DNA from 2 places in the Sporosarcina sp. P3 genome. Region 2 is predicted to be linked to the other one. Evidence: predicted binding sites of a transcription regulator. Region 2 holds the regulator's gene; the other holds the start of a gene.
The links. Region 2 encodes LexA, which represses DNA repair genes until DNA is damaged. Its sites were predicted from a motif close to CGAACATATGTTCG; they were not measured.

Region 1: CSV61_RS00585 (malate synthase) is a predicted target of LexA. The motif match lies at 6,562-6,575, and genes of this name have one in related genera.

Annotation. Positions count from the first base shown of each region.
Region 1 covers NZ_PDZE01000001.1:98,690-106,881, forward strand. The annotation lists gene comGD (competence type IV pilus minor pilin ComGD) at 1-414, shown strand, start outside; gene CSV61_RS16525 (hypothetical protein) at 407-706, shown strand; gene comGF (competence type IV pilus minor pilin ComGF) at 703-1,137, shown strand; gene CSV61_RS00565 (shikimate kinase) at 1,300-1,806, shown strand; glycine riboswitch at 1,941-2,033, shown strand; gene gcvT (glycine cleavage system aminomethyltransferase GcvT) at 2,196-3,293, shown strand; gene gcvPA (aminomethyl-transferring glycine dehydrogenase subunit GcvPA) at 3,315-4,661, shown strand; gene gcvPB (aminomethyl-transferring glycine dehydrogenase subunit GcvPB) at 4,654-6,141, shown strand; gene CSV61_RS00585 (malate synthase) at 6,797-7,633, shown strand; gene CSV61_RS00590 (LacI family DNA-binding transcriptional regulator) at 7,920-8,192, shown strand, end outside.
Region 2 covers NZ_PDZE01000002.1:261,915-270,106, reverse strand. The annotation lists gene CSV61_RS03480 (alpha/beta hydrolase) at 1-300, shown strand, start outside; gene CSV61_RS03475 (YneF family protein) at 368-604, opposite strand; gene sirA (sporulation inhibitor of replication protein SirA) at 715-1,155, opposite strand; gene tkt (transketolase) at 1,300-3,306, opposite strand; gene CSV61_RS03460 (DUF896 domain-containing protein) at 3,415-3,651, opposite strand; gene CSV61_RS03455 (YneB family resolvase-like protein) at 3,719-4,372, opposite strand; gene yneA (cell division suppressor protein YneA) at 4,369-4,695, opposite strand; gene lexA (transcriptional repressor LexA) at 4,891-5,511, shown strand; gene CSV61_RS03440 (methionine gamma-lyase family protein) at 5,564-6,823, opposite strand; gene hfq (RNA chaperone Hfq) at 6,918-7,142, opposite strand; gene miaA (tRNA (adenosine(37)-N6)-dimethylallyltransferase MiaA) at 7,183-8,115, opposite strand; gene CSV61_RS03425 (alpha/beta hydrolase) at 8,099-8,192, opposite strand, start outside.

The sequences.
Region 1 (8,192 bases), on a different contig from region 2:
ACTTTCTTGGAACTTTTGCTTGTTCTGTCTATTACGATGATTTTAACAGCCGTTATTCTTCCATTTAGTGATCAACGCCTGCAAAGAATAAGTGAAGAAGATGCGTTGAAACAATTCATGACAAAGGTTCATGAAACGCAATTATATGCGATCACAAATCAGCAAAGAGTCACTTTGAGATTTGAAGAAGATGGAAGAATTTACAAAGCGATTTTAAATGATATGTTTGAAGTATTGCACGGGGAATTTCCTGAAGGGATGCGCCGGACGAAACAATCTACACTTCAAAGATTAGATTTTGCTGAAACAGGTTATTTGACTACTACAGGCAAGATGTTTTTTTCTACACAAAGCAAAGGGATTATATCAATTTCATTCCAATTTGAAAGAGGAAGGATAATCATCAATGAATGAAAAAGGGCAATCGTGGCCAGAAGCTATGTTGTCCCTGGTCATCATCATGGTGATTTTCTCATCTCTTTTGCCATTGGCTACTACCGTTACATCATCCGTCATGGCGAAAAAGCAAGCGATGATCGCAGCTCAAACTACCTATCAAGCGGCTATTTTGTATAAATCGTCGGGACAAACAACGGGATACAGATCTCATGAGGATGTGCACTATCATTGGAAAGTTAGTGATCAACAGATTTGCGTTGCATATGAAATACAACAAATTGAACATAATAAATGTGTGAATCTATGAAGAAAACGAATGAAAAAGGATATTCATTAGTTGAGAGTATTGTTCATTTACTTATATTCATGATGTTGATTCAATTTGCGGTACTATTTTTTTACTGGCAAGCACCCACAGAAAAAGTCTATCAAGGGGACCTATTAGGTGAATGGGAGTTATTTTCTTTGGAATTACAAGAGTTATTGGAAGAAGTAAGTGTAGTGGAGGAAGTGAAACCTACGCGCATCACGTTTCATACGGAAAGAGGAATCATAACTATTCAGCAATACAATAAAATGCTTCGTAAAGTGGTCGATGGAACAGGTCATGTCCCTTTATTAATGAATGTAAATTCCAGTACATTTACTGTGAAAGATAGCGAATTGAAGCTTACTGTCGAAATGCAGGATGGGATGCGAAAAGAAAGGACGTTTGCTATTGGTTTATACCAAGAATGAGATGGGAGGATCATTTATTTTCGCGATTGTTTTATTATTTTGCGTAAGTCTCTTTCTTTTCTCCCTCGTTTCATGGCATGATAGTATCTACAGAATATACGACTGGCTCGAAACCTATTATGAGCATAAAGCAGTTGAATTAATGAAACGGGATGGATGAAAATGAAAAGGATTTATTTAGTGGGATTTATGGGATGTGGAAAAAGCGCAATCGGTAAACGGCTGCATACGTTGACAGGTATTCCGTTCTTTGACATGGATCATGAAATTTCAGAACAAATGCAGATGACGATTCCTGAAATATTTGATCAGTACGGTGAGTTATATTTTCGACAGTTAGAGACAGAATTCCTTGAAAAATTCCCTGAAGAATATTGTATTGTAGCGACTGGTGGAGGCGTTGCAGTAAAAGAAGAAAATATTCAACTGATGCGCGAAACAGGCATCGTATTTTTCCTCAATGCATCATTCCGTGATATTTGGCGAAGAATCTCGACTGATATCAATCGTCCAATTGTACAGCAATCTTCGCGGCAAGAATTAGAAGCTCTTTATAAAAAACGCAAGCCGAAGTATTTACATTCTGCTCATTTCACAGTGGAGACAACGGGCAAGTCTTTAACAGATATTGCGGAATATATTATCTTTCAAATCGAAAGATATCAATAACTCATTACAAAAGCGAATGATATAGTTTGTAGTTAAATTATCATTCGCTTTTATCTACTTTTAATAAATAGATTGCGCTTACTTATGTAAAATGTTAAGATATCAGTGAAGAAAAAATTAATTGAATCATGCGAATGATTGTATGGGGAGAGCGCGCATTAGGCGCCGCCGAAGGAGCAAGTAACGAAAGTTATGAATCTCTCAGGTAACAAAACGCATACATGACGCATCTCTGGACAGTGCTGAGTCATCAGCGGCCGAAGGAAGTATGGAAACTGTAAAGTTTTCGGCAAAAGGACAGGGGTTCTCTTTTATAGGAGACTCCTGTCCTTTTTTTGATGAATTACATACTGATCATTCCTTGATCAGGACAAAAAGGAGGAAACAGTTTGACGAACCAATTATTACGTACACCGCTATTTGAAAGTTATAAAGAGTACGGGGGTAAGACGATCGACTTTGGCGGCTGGGAATTACCTGTGCAGTTCTCTAGTATTAAAGCAGAACACGAAGCCGTTCGTACAAAAGCTGGTTTGTTTGATGTCTCGCATATGGGAGAAGTGTTTGTTAGTGGTAGCGGGGCACTCGACTATTTGCAGAAGCTTGTGACGAATGATGTTTCCAAACTGAAGATCGGCCAAGCGCAGTATACAGTGATGTGTAACGAGCAAGGTGGAACAATCGATGACTTCTTAATTTATAAATTGGAAGAAGAGCGCTATTTATTAGTCGTCAATGCATCGAATATCGAAAAAGATGTAGCTTGGATGAATGAGCAAAAACTCGACCATGTCGTCATCGATAACCAATCTTCCAACTACGCGTTACTTGCACTGCAAGGCCCGGTGGCGGAGTCGGTATTACAGAAACTGACCGATGGGCCACTCGAAGAGATCAAGTTTTTCCGTTTTAAAGAACATGTTCAAGTAGCCGGAGAAGATGTACTCGTTTCACGTACTGGTTATACAGGAGAAGATGGATTTGAAATCTACGGTACACCGGAAGCGATCCAGAACTTGTGGGCAAAGATTTTGCAAGAAGGTAAAGAAGAGGGCGTTGTACCTGCAGGGCTTGGTGCGCGTGACACATTGCGCTTTGAAGCGGGACTACCACTTTACGGTCAAGAACTGAGAGAGGACATTTCTCCATTAGAAGCAGGACTTGGCTTCGTCGTAAAAGTGAATAAAGAAGATTTCGTTGGTAAAGATATTCTTGTGAAACAAAAGGAACAAGGCGTGGAACGTAAGCTTGTCGGACTTGAGATGATCGATAAAGGAATTCCACGTACTGGTTATAAAGTATTTAATGGTGACAAAGAGATCGGTGAAGTCACAACGGGTACACAGTCACCAACGTTAAAGAAGAATATCGGTTTTGCGCTTCTATCTACAGAGTTCGCAGAGCTCGGCACAGAAGTTGAAGTGGAAATCCGTACGAAACGTCTTAAGGCAAAAGTCATTGCAACACCTTTCTATAAAAGATCATAAGTGAAAAGGGGTAAAATTATTATGAAGCATCGTTATCTACCTATGACGGAGCAAGACCAGAAAGATATGCTTGACACAATCGGAATTGCTTCCATTGAAGAACTATTTTCGGACATTCCGGAAAAAGTACGATTCAAAGGTGAATATAAGATCAAACCTGCGAAATCTGAAACGTCACTTTTAAAAGAACTTGGACGTATGGCTGCGAAAAACGTCAACGCTCAAGATTATGCTTCATTCTTAGGCGCGGGAGTCTATGATCATTATCGCCCGGTCATTGTAGACCATGTTATCTCACGTTCTGAATTCTATACAGCGTACACGCCATACCAGCCCGAAATTTCACAAGGAGAATTACAAGCAATTTTTGAGTTCCAGACGATGATCTGTGAATTGACAGGTATGGAACTAGCGAACTCTTCTATGTATGACGGGGGGACATCACTTGCTGAAGCCGGAACCCTTGCCGCAGGTCACACACGTCGCAAGAAGTTATTGGTATCTTCCACTGTTCACAACGAATCGCGTGCAGTAGTGAAGTCATATGCTGACGGGCAATACGTTGAAATGGTGACAATCCCACATAAAAACGGTGTAACGGACCTTGATAAGCTGAAAGAAATGATGGATGACGAGACTGCAGCGGTGCTCGTACAATATCCTAACTTCTACGGGCAAGTGGAAGATCTTCAAGCGATTAGTGATATCGCACATGAAAATGGTGCATTATCGATCGTTTCAGCGAATCCACTTGCACTAGGACTACTGACACCACCTGGGGCGCTTGGGGCGGATATTACAGTTGGTGATGCACAGCCATTCGGAATCGCAGAATCATTTGGCGGACCACACTGTGGATATTTTGCCGTATCGAAGAAATTGATGCGTAAAGTTCCTGGCCGTCTCGTTGGTGAAACGAATGATGATGAAGGACGTAGAGGATATGTACTGACATTGCAAGCGCGCGAGCAACATATTCGTCGTGACAAGGCAACATCTAATATCTGTTCAAATCAAGCGCTGAACGCTCTTGCAGCATCCGTTGCGATGACAGCTCTTGGAAAAGAAGGAATTAAAGAAATCGCCTATCAGAATATCGCCAAAACAGCTTATGCGAAACAAGCATTTGAAAAAGCTGGCTTCGAAGTGAAGTTCGGACCTGCACATTTCAATGAACTCGTAGTAGATTGTAAATCACCTATTCAAGATGTCAATAAACGCTTGCTTGAACGAGGAATTATTGGTGGATATGATCTAAGTTTAGTAGATGAAGATCTGGCGAATCACGCACTGATCGCTGTTACAGAACAACGTACGAAAGAAGAAATCGATGCATACGTGCAAGAATTGGAGGCTATCCATGCATAAAGACAACCAATCACTCATTTTTGAACTTTCCAAACCTGGACGAATCGGTTATAGCTTACCTGAATTAGATGTACCCGAAGTAGATGTTACGTCCATTTTGTCTCAAGGCGTAATTCGTACGGAAGAGGCGGAACTGCCAGAAGTATCGGAGTTGGACATTATGCGTCACTATACTGCATTGTCCAATCGTAACCATGGTGTCGATACAGGGTTCTATCCATTAGGCTCTTGCACAATGAAATACAACCCAAAAATTAACGAAGCGGTTGCCCGTTTCCCAGGATTTTCACGTGTTCACCCACTACAAGACGAATCTACTATACAAGGTGCACTTGAAGTAGTATACGATCTGCAAGAGCATTTGGCTGAGATCACGGGTATGCCACAAGTCACATTGCAACCGGCAGCAGGGGCGCATGGTGAATGGACAGCTTTGATGATGATCCGTGCCTTTCACGAAGCGAACGGTGATACACAGCGTACGAAAGTGCTGGTTCCCGACTCCGCTCACGGAACAAACCCGGCTTCTGCAACGGTTGCTGGTTTTGATACAGTAACAGTTAAGTCAAATGAAAAAGGCTTGGTAGATCTGGAAGATTTGAAATCAAAAGTAGGGCCTGATACAGCTGCTTTAATGTTGACGAATCCGAATACGCTTGGACTTTTCGAAGAAGATATTTTAGAAATGGCAGCAGCGGTTCACGGAGTCGGCGGGAAGCTGTATTACGACGGAGCAAACCTGAACGCAGTTATGTCAAAAGCACGTCCTGGCGACATGGGCTTCGATGCGGTTCACTTGAACTTGCATAAGACGTTCACAGGTCCTCACGGTGGTGGTGGACCAGGTTCCGGTCCGGTAGGCGTAACAGATGAACTAGCTGCATTCATGCCGAAACCTATTGTTGAAAAAGTAGATGATCGTTACCTATTGAACTATGACGTACCACAATCCATTGGTCGTGTAAAACCGTACTACGGTAATTTTGGTATTTACCTACGTGCCTATACGTATATTCGTTCAATGGGTCCAGACGGCTTAAAAGCTGTGACGGAATATGCAGTACTCAATGCGAACTATATGATGCGTCGTCTAGCGCCATACTTCGATTTGCCATATACACAGCATTGTAAACATGAGTTTGTTTTATCTGGTCGTCGTCAGAAGAAACTTGGCGTACGGACACTCGATATGGCGAAGCGTTTGCTAGACTTTGGCTACCATCCACCAACAATCTATTTCCCTTTGAATGTGGAGGAGGCTATGATGATCGAGCCGACAGAAACAGAATCAAAAGAAACATTGGATAACTTCATTGAAGCTATGATTCAAATTGCCAAAGAAGTAGAGGATCATCCTGAAATTGTTCAAGAAGCACCACACACAACAGTCATCGGTCGTTTAGATGAAACAAAGGCAGCACGTAAGCCTGTATTGCGTTATGTAAAAGAACAATCAGCAGTAGAAGAAACCGTACAATAATAAAATTAGTTGATAAAGGCACCGCTAATAGCTAGCGGTGCCTTTTGATTTGTAGATAATCTAGAAATCCACTCGTAATACATAGCATATATGGAGAATAATATAGTAGGAAGGGATAGATCGTTGGAAAGAAATAACTGTTTATTCCATGTTTTACGCAATACAGATGGACATAACCAAGTTACTAAACGTGAGTGTTTTCCGAGAACTACACAATTAAGAAAGGCATTGACTATTATGGGGAAGCATTCAAATATATTATATACAACTCCATCCAGTCGCTGTATCGACGATAGGAAAACATCATCAGCATGCAGCGAATGAGAGTTACATATGGAAATCACCAGGAATAAAACTAGTACTATACACAGTCTTGTAAAATTAGAATCGTATATTATACGATAAACAAATGTTCATTGTCAACCATAAATTTGAGAAATTTCTGATTATGTGTTATACTGTATAAGTACAAGTAAACAGGACGGCAAGTAACAATCCTGCGCAGCTTATTCCGGACGGGAATGAAGGGCGCACTTTTTTAAATTTTAAAAATGGATTGTTTTATTTCAATGAAATAAAATGTAGCACCTCACATTGTTTTAATCAGTTAACTGTTAGGCTTTAGTTAAAAAAATTTATAGGAGGAGATTTTCTAGTGAACTTAATTAATGAAGAAATTACTCATAACGTGTTTGGTGAAGGTAACATTGTTGAACACGAGGAGTCATTCATCACGGTTGATTTCAATAAAAACCTTAAAAGGTTTGTCTATCCCGATGCATTTGAGAACTTTATTACGTTAAACAATCGGAGCATGGCAGAGTCTTTAGAAAAGGTTTTTGTGGAAAGAAAAGCAGAAGAGAAAATTCTGGAAAAGAAGCGGAAAGAAGAAAAGGCTATCCAGGTGTTAGAACAGCAACGTAGAGAAATATTAAAAAACCATAAAATTCACGAAAGTTCACAAATTGTTTTCTGGTTAGATCAGGAAAGACAGTCAGATGTGTTTACTGATTGGGAAGTATCGACTGGAAGCATTCAAAGCGGGAAGAATAAAGGTTTACCTAACCCAGTAACTCGTTTGCGTCCAAACAGTGCAGGTGTTTTAACAGTAAGAACTCCTGATCAAAAAGAAACCGAAAGAACGATTCGAGGTCTCTTTATGGTTGATGATACATTTACTGGAAGCATTGGCGAGGATGGATTGGTTCCTACCCACCCTAAATACAGAATTCAACTTACAGAAGAAGAAGCTGAGAAAATGCTTTTCTGGAATTACTATAAAAATAAAAACTATCCAGACCGTACTTCATGGAATTCGGGTACATTCCGTTACTTTGATAATATTTGGACTGCTCAAATTTTACAAGATATCATCGCTTTAAAGGCTGATGAAGAACAGATCAAAGAAGCGGAAGAATTTATGGACTATTTCTGTAAATTGAACGCGATTGATATAAATAATATCCCGGAAGCAGAAGGCGCGTTACGTTAACAAGTGGAAAGCCTTTTGCTGAAGTGTATTACAAAGTCGTTCATTACACTGTAAGCTGCCAGGTACGAGCACATGATGACTGTGTTGGTACCTGGCAGTTTTTTGTTTATTTCTGGATGTACTCATGATTTTGTATTCAGGAAGATTTGTGATGCTTGACTACTTTCTTAGTAGATTTCATTTTAAATGTTTGATTCCATATTATATAATTCATTAGATTGGACAAAAATAGTACTAGCGAAGTGCATACATAGAATTGAATATCATGGTAAAGGAATGAATGAATATGAGGGAAACCGTAACAGCGATGGATGTCGCTAAGTTGGCAGGTGTTTCACAATCGTCTGTTTCACGAGTATATTTTGAGGGTGCATCTGTTTCCGATAAGACAAGGAAACGGGTTCTTGAGGCAGCGGCAGAGCTCGGCTATCGTCCCAATGTATACGCGAGAAGTTTAATCACAAACCAAACTAAAATTATTGGCCTTGTAATGAAGAGTGTTCAGAATCCATTTTACGCACACGTATTGAACCGATTTAGTTCGATCTTCAAACAGCAA
Region 2 (8,192 bases):
AAAACTTCCATGAGCTTACGAATCGCCAATTTATTTTTGAAGATTCGTGATGGCTATACTTCTGCAGCGGTTTCTCCTCGCGAAGTGATGAAATTCATCGATAAGCCCGTATTATTTATACACAGCATGGAAGATACCTTTATCTTGCCGCGAATGACAGAAGAGTTATACGAATTAAAAGAAGGCGATAAAATGATGAAGCTGTTCGCCAAAGGGGCACATGCCAAATCGTACAATGATAATCCCGATGAATATCTACAAACAGTTCAAAAATTTTTAAATCGATTCCGTTTATATTAAATATACTATTATTCAGCAAAAATTAAAAAGCTCCGTGTTAGCAAATTTGCTGATCACGGAGTTTTACTTATTTTTTTTTAGCAGGCTTATCTTGAACCTTGTTCATCTGAGCCATCATTTGATTAATTTTCTTTTGAGAAGGTTTCTGTCCCATTTGCATCATCATCATACGTAACATTTGCTCATTAATTGGCGGATTTTCCTTCAAATAATTCATCATATATTTACGTGCTATGAAAAAGCCGAGTGCTACTCCGCCGATCAAAGCGACGACGATCAATAAAATTGCTATCCATAAAGTCATTACTGCCAAACCTCCCTCATAAAAATAGTTCGATTACATACTACCAAGAAGGATTATACAACATAGCGGCAGTGAATAGCAATGACTGTACGCAAATTGTGCGGAAGTTTTTACATCATCGTATTTTCTAAAATCATGCGCTCAGAGTGTTTAAGTGGTTTGAGCCACCCGCATTCTTCCTGTTCATTCATGACTGCAAAAAAACGATCTGTAGAAGATGATAATGCTACAAATAAATCTAAGTCCAACATTCGTGAACCTTGACAGTACACTTCTATACTGTGTGTACCCATTTTAATGAAGACCTCTCCCTTGATTAAGTGTGTTAATCGATATTCATTATGATATGAATCCAGTTCATCAAAATTTTTCCCTAGGGTATTCTGAATGATGCTATCCAGTTCCCTCTGATTCAACTGATCACATAAATATTCAATTTCTTGATAATTCGTAGAAGGGCCTACTGTTAGTAGCTCAAATAATAAACGTTCACGCCCCATTATGAAGGATTGATACGCTGACTTAATCTTAAATATTTCATACTTCCTCATAACGAACACCTCCTACTATCTATCATAGAACTTGTCTTAAGTAAATCGTGTCAGTTTGCGGAAAACTTCATCACTATTATTGTCGTAAAGCTGCGCAAAAAAATACACGGCTCTGACATAGTAAGAGCCGTGTGTTGCGTATAATTAATTATTTAATAGATTTGTCATTTCTTTTACAACATTATCTACAGTAAAACCATACTTTTCAATGACTAAGTCGCCAGGCGCACTCGCACCGAATGTATCGATTGCCATGACAGTTCCTTCATCGCCTGTGTATTTATGCCAGCCGAGGGAAGCTCCCATCTCGATCGCTACTCTCTTTTTAATATTCTTTGGAAGTACTGAATCTTTATATGCTTGATCCTGCTTTTCAAACAGATCCCATGAAGGCATAGAAACAACACTGACGTCAATATTCTGTTCTTTAAGTGCTTTCTGGGCTTCAACTGCAAGACTAACCTCTGAACCGCTTGCAAGCAGTAAACCGTCCGCTTGTTCTTTAGTAGCAGGTGATACGACATACGCACCTTTTGGTACATATTGCATAGCAAGTTCTTGTGATTTCGGTAATACTTCAAGGTTTTGTCTAGACAGTACTAAGACTGTCGGTGTGTCTTTCGAAGTGGCAGCTATATGCCATGCTGCAGATGTTTCGTTTCCATCCGCAGGACGGATGATAGATAATCCAGGCATTGCACGTAATGAAGCCAATTGTTCAACAGGTTCATGAGTAGGTCCATCTTCTCCAACCGCCACACTGTCATGTGTAAAGACATATGTTACAGGTAAGCCCATTAATGCTGACAGACGGATAGCAGGACGTACATAGTCGCTAAACACGAAAAATGTTCCGCCAAATACTTTCACTCCACCGTGAAGCGTCATGCCGTTAAGAGCAGTACCCATCGCGAACTCACGCACACCAAACCAGATATTACGACCTGAATAGTTTTCGGCAGAAAAATCTTCCGCGTTTTTAATCGTCGTCTTATTTGAACCGGCAAGATCCGCACTACCACCGAATAAAGCAGGTATTGCTTTTGCAAGGGCATTGATTGATTCTCCAGATGCTGAACGAGTCGCAACAGAAGCACCTGCTTCATAAACTGGCATTTGTTCTTTTAAATCGCCTGGAAGTTCATTTGCAATTGCTTGTTTAAACTGTGCTGCTAATTCTTTATGTTCATTTTCATAGCTTGCGAATAATTCATTCCATTGTTGCTCTGATTGAACACCCAATTGATCAGTCGCTGAATTAAAGCGGTCATAGACTTCTTCAGGTACATAGAAGTCCTCTTCGAATGTCCACTTATAATACTCTTTCGTAAGTGCCATTTCATCTTCACCTAAAGGTGCACCGTGTGCATCTGCTTTACCAGACTTGTTTGGCGAACCATAGCCGATCACAGTTTTCACTTCAATGATTGTCGGCCCGCCTGTATTACCTTTTGCTTTTTCAATTGCATCAGAAACGGATTTTGTATCATTGCCGTCTTCTACACGTGCATAGTTCCAGCCATATGATTCAAAACGCTTTCTAATGTTTTCTGAGAATGACATATCCAAATCGCCATCTAAAGAAATGTCGTTACTATCATATAGCACAATCAGTTTATTTAATTGAAGGTGACCCGCCATAGAGATTGCCTCTGCCGCTACACCTTCCATCAAATCTCCGTCTCCGCATAATGCATAAGTGTAGTGATCGACAATATCAAAACCAGGTTTGTTATATGTTGCGGCTAGATGTTTTTCAGCCATTGCCATGCCTACAGCCATACCAATTCCTTGTCCAAGCGGCCCTGTCGTCGCTTCAACTCCTACTGTATGTCCATACTCTGGATGTCCTGGGGTTTTTGAATCCCATTGTCTGAAATTCTTTATGTCCTCAATTGTCAAGCCGTAGCCGCTTAGATGCAGCAAGCTGTAGAGTAACATCGAGCCGTGTCCTGCTGAAAGTACGAAACGGTCACGATTGAACCATTGAGGGTTTGATGGGTTATGATGTAAATGTTGCGTCCATAATGTGTAAGCCATCGGTGCTGCACCCATTGGTAATCCCGGGTGACCAGAATTTGCTTTTTCAATCGCATCGATTGATAATGTTCGGATTGTCGTTATTGCCAGTTGATCGATTTTTTCGGTCATGCTGTACATCCTTTCCATCCTGCCTCTTATGAGTGTTTTATAGTACGTATTCCTTCTCTAGTGTAGTCAATTCCAGAGTTAATTACAATGTTAATCCTTTGCCTATCATCAATTTAACGGCTTTTGGTTCTCTCTTGCCTGTTTGACTTTTTCAGGTGTTACATCATTTCCTTCTGGATCTACTACTTTGACTGATTCAATGGTTTCACGCATACTTGAACGGAATGTTTCCAAGTATTCCTTTCTTAGCTGTGTCTGTTCTTTTGCTTCTTCAATCGATAATCCTGTTGTTTTCTTTTTATTCGCCAATTCATTAATACGTTTTATTTTCTTTTCCGGTAGCATCTTTAAAAACCTCCATAAGTTAGTCGTTTAATAAAATGTAAACAACCTGAAGGAAAAGTGCAACCTATTAGTGTTCCTGTGCGATAAACTCTTTATATCTTCTATGAACTGTTGCTTTGCTAACCGAATGACCTAAACCATTTAATACGGTTGCAATTTCTTCGTATGTGAGACCTTTGTTACGAAGAGAGACAATTTCTTCTATCGGAAGCTCTAGTCTTTCACGTCCCGGCCCTTGGTCAATATTTCGCAAATTTTTCGATGGATCAAAGCCTCTGTCAACAGCACGCTTCATTCCTCTACGTATCTTTGCATTATGTAGTTTTCGTTGATATTCTTCTACGATTGCAAGAATTTCTAGTAACATTGAATCCATTTCATTCAGCTCTATCGTACCATTTGAATGATTGGTAATTACAGTCGCTTCACTTTTAGCAATTACATGCAAAATCGCAACCCTAGCATTCCCACGTCCTAATCGCGTTTCATCCTGAATGAATACCGCATCCACAGTATCGTTTTGGATTTGATCCAACATGGATAGAAGACCTTCACGATCCATATCATATCCACTTTGCCGATCAGTATAGACTCCCACACATTCATAAGATAGCTCAGTAGCTAATTTTTCAAGTTCTTCCTGCTGTCTTACAATAGATTGTTCTTGTGTTTCTTTTTCTGTACTCACACGGCAGTATATTACACATTTCTTTTCTGTCATTTAGATCCCACTCCAATTTCAGCTACCCGGATATCTGTTTGTTTATTAATTTTAACAGGCACACGTAGTAATTCACCTGAAACGATTTGATCAGTAGGTAATTCGTTTAATGAACGTACTTGTTCGATCCAGTGGGTGGTCGGTATATCTTCTGAGTAGTTAGAAGCCAGCTGCCATAGTGTATCTCCTTCATTAATAACGATTTCCATATAGTGATCTTCCTCCGCAATCTTATCGAATTGAACCCAAGCGAAAGATACACAAACCGCTATTAATACTGCGAAATAATAATTGTTTTTGATAAATTCTTTTATAAACTCCATTGTAACTCCTCCTCTAATTCGTACATTAAGAATACACGTTCGGAATACTTGTTCTTAATTATAAGAGAACGTATGATTCCATGTCAAGTAAAATTAGAACCTTTGTTTGATTAGTAATCGAACACATGTTATACTATATTCAAAATAGTGGTTCAGTATACCATTGCTCGCAAACTAGTAGAAGAGGTGAATTTGTTGAAGAAAATATCAAAAAGACAAGAAGAAATACTTGCTTTCATAAAAGATGAAGTGCGTTTAAAAGGTTATCCCCCTTCCGTTCGTGAAATTGGAGAAGCTGTAGGACTTGCATCAAGTTCTACGGTTCACGGTCACTTATCACGGCTCGAGAGTAAAGGTTTTATACGCAGGGACCCGACAAAACCTCGTGCTATCGAAGTTTTGGATCCAGAAGGGTTAGATGAATTAAAAAATGGCGTTATGCATGTTCCGTTGATTGGTAAAGTTACAGCAGGCAATCCAATTACGACGATTGAAAATATTGAGGAGTACTTCCCATTGCCGGATACATTTGGTTCTTCAGAGGATGAAATTTTTATGTTGGAGATTGTAGGAGATAGCATGATTGAAGCCGGCATCCTAAACGGAGACCGTGTGATTGTTAGACAAACGCACTCTGCAAGCAATGGTGAAATTGTCGTAGCTATGACAGAAGAAGATGAATCAACCGTTAAACGTTTCTTTAAAGAAAAAGATTATTTTAGACTCCAACCAGAAAACTCTTCTATGGAGCCGATCATTGTAGATCAAGTGTCCATTTTAGGAAAAGTAATCGGTGTATTCCGGATGATTCATTAATGATAAAAAAGTGTATCGAGAAACCTCAAGAGGTTTTCGATACACTTTTTCTTTATACCAACTTCTTTTCAAGCAATTGTTCCATTGAATCTAGTACTGCAGATTTCACATGCTCATACGTCAATCCGCCTTGAATATATGCTGTGTATGGCGGTCTGATTGGGCCGTCAGCTGTCAATTCAATACTGGAACCTTGAATGAACGTACCCGCGGCCATAATGACGTCATCTGCATAACCGGGCATGTAGGATGGCTCTGGGGCATATTGCGCGTTAACTGGTGAGTTTTGCTGGATCATCTGACAGAACGCTATCATTTGCTCAGCGTTTAAAAAGTTCACTGATTGAATTAAATCCGTTCGGAGCTCACTGTAATGCGGTGTCGTATCCATACCGAAGCTACCGAAAAATGCCGATGTGAATAACGCACCTTTCACCGCCTGACTGACTGTGTGTGGTGCTAAGAAGAATCCTTGATACATCTCAAGTAACGTATCGAGTGAAGCCCCTGCTTCAGCTCCAAGGCCTGGAGAAGTCATGCGATAAGCACACTTCTCAACCAAGTCTTTCCTGCCTGCAATGTAACCACCTGTTCGGGCAAGTCCACCACCTGGATTTTTTATGAGTGAGCCCGCCATTAGGTCCGCTCCAACTTCTACGGGCTCTTTCATTTCCACGAATTCTCCATAGCAATTATCTACAAAGATCACGACATCTTCTTTTATTTTGCGGATCTCGTTAATAATCGCTTCAATTTCATGAATTCTGAATGATGGATTGCTAGAATAGCCCTTCGAACGTTGGATTGCTACGACTTTCGTCTTCGCCGAAATTGTCTTTTTTGCTTTCTCGTAATCGACAGAACCGTCTTCTTTCAAATCAATATGCTGATAGGAAATGTGGAAATCTTCAAGTGAACCCGTATCTTTACCGTTGCCAGAAATGATAGACTCCAACGTATCGTATGGTTTACCTGTAATATAAAGAAGTTCATCACCTGGTCGCAATACCCCAAACAAGCTAATCGTAATAGCATGCGTGCCCGAAATAATTTGATTTCTTACAAGGCAGTCTTCCGCTCCGAATACATCCGAATACACTTGCTCTAATACATCACGACCACTGTCATCATAACCATAACCTGTTGAACCTGATAAATGAAAATCGCTTACTTGATTTTTTTTGAATGCATGTAAGACTTTTCTTTGATTAAAAAACGCAATTTCTTCTACTTTCCTCACATATGGAGCGATGAGTTCTTCCGCTTTTTGTGATGTAGTGAGTAATTCTTCATTAATGGGTGTCATTTGCATGTGTAGTACCTCATTTCATTTGATCATATTCTATTTTACCAGATGAAGTCTATATACCAAATGAAAGACAACAAAAAAACAGGCAAGCGCCTGTTTATTGTTCATCTTTTAAAATAACTGGTTTTGTAGGAGCATACGTAGAAATAGCATGCTTATAAATAAGCTGTTGTTTACCATCTGTTTCTAATAACACCGTATAATTATCATACGACTTGATAAGACCTTTCAACTGAAAACCATTTAGTAAAAAAATTGTAACAAAAGTGTTGTTCTTACGTAAAGAATTCAAAAACGTATCTTGCATGTTTCCCTGTGCCATTCAATTGCCTCCTTGTCTCTATTAATTAGTTATTCCATACTTACTTCTGATAATCCTTTATTATCTGACAAGTTATTTGGAAAATTTCTTCACTCGATTGATTCGCATCTACCCACTGGACGGGCAATTTATTACGGAAGTAGGTCAGCTGCCTTTTTGCATAATTACGTGTGTTTTTCATTATCGCTTCTATTGCCTGCTCTTTTGTCAATAGTCCGTCAAAGTAGGAAATCAGTTCTTTATAGCCTATCGCTTGTACGGATTGAGTTTGACGGATTCCTTTATTCCAGAGTTGCTGTACCTCATTAAGTAATCCCGCTTCAACCATTTGTTCTACACGCAGATCGATTCGTTCATACAGTAACTCCCTAGGAAGATCTAGTCCAATAATTAAGGAGTGATACATAGGTTGATTCCCTTGCTGTTGTTCATGGTCTTGTTTTGTTTGGCCCGTCACTTCGAGTATCTCCAGTGCACGGACTAGACGTCTATGATTATTCGGATGAATTTTCTCTGCACTTTTCAGATCCAATTCTGCTAACCTCGCATGCAATACATCTGCCCCTTCTACTTCAAGCTCTCGTTCTAAACGCGCTCTCACTTCAGGATTAGCTGCTTGTTCTGTAAATCGATAATCAAACAAAACCGACTGAACATACATTCCACTGCCGCCAACAATAATAGGTAGTTTCCCACGTGATCGAATATCGTCAATCCATTGCCTGACAGCTAGTTGATATTCCGCTACAGAAAATGATTCTGTCGGTTCTTTTACATCAAAGAAATGATGCGGGATCCCCTGCATTTCAGAATGATGAATCTTAGCCGTACCGATATCCAATTCTTTATATACTTGCATTGCATCACCGTTAATGATTTCCCCATTAAATCGTTTTGCAAGTGCCACGCTAAGCGCTGTTTTCCCTGAAGCAGTCGGTCCTACTACTGCTAGTACATCAACGGGTAAGTTCATGTCGTTTCATCCATTCCACGATAGTTGTATAAACTTGTTTATAATTTGTTTCTTGTAGCATTTCATGTCTTCCACCT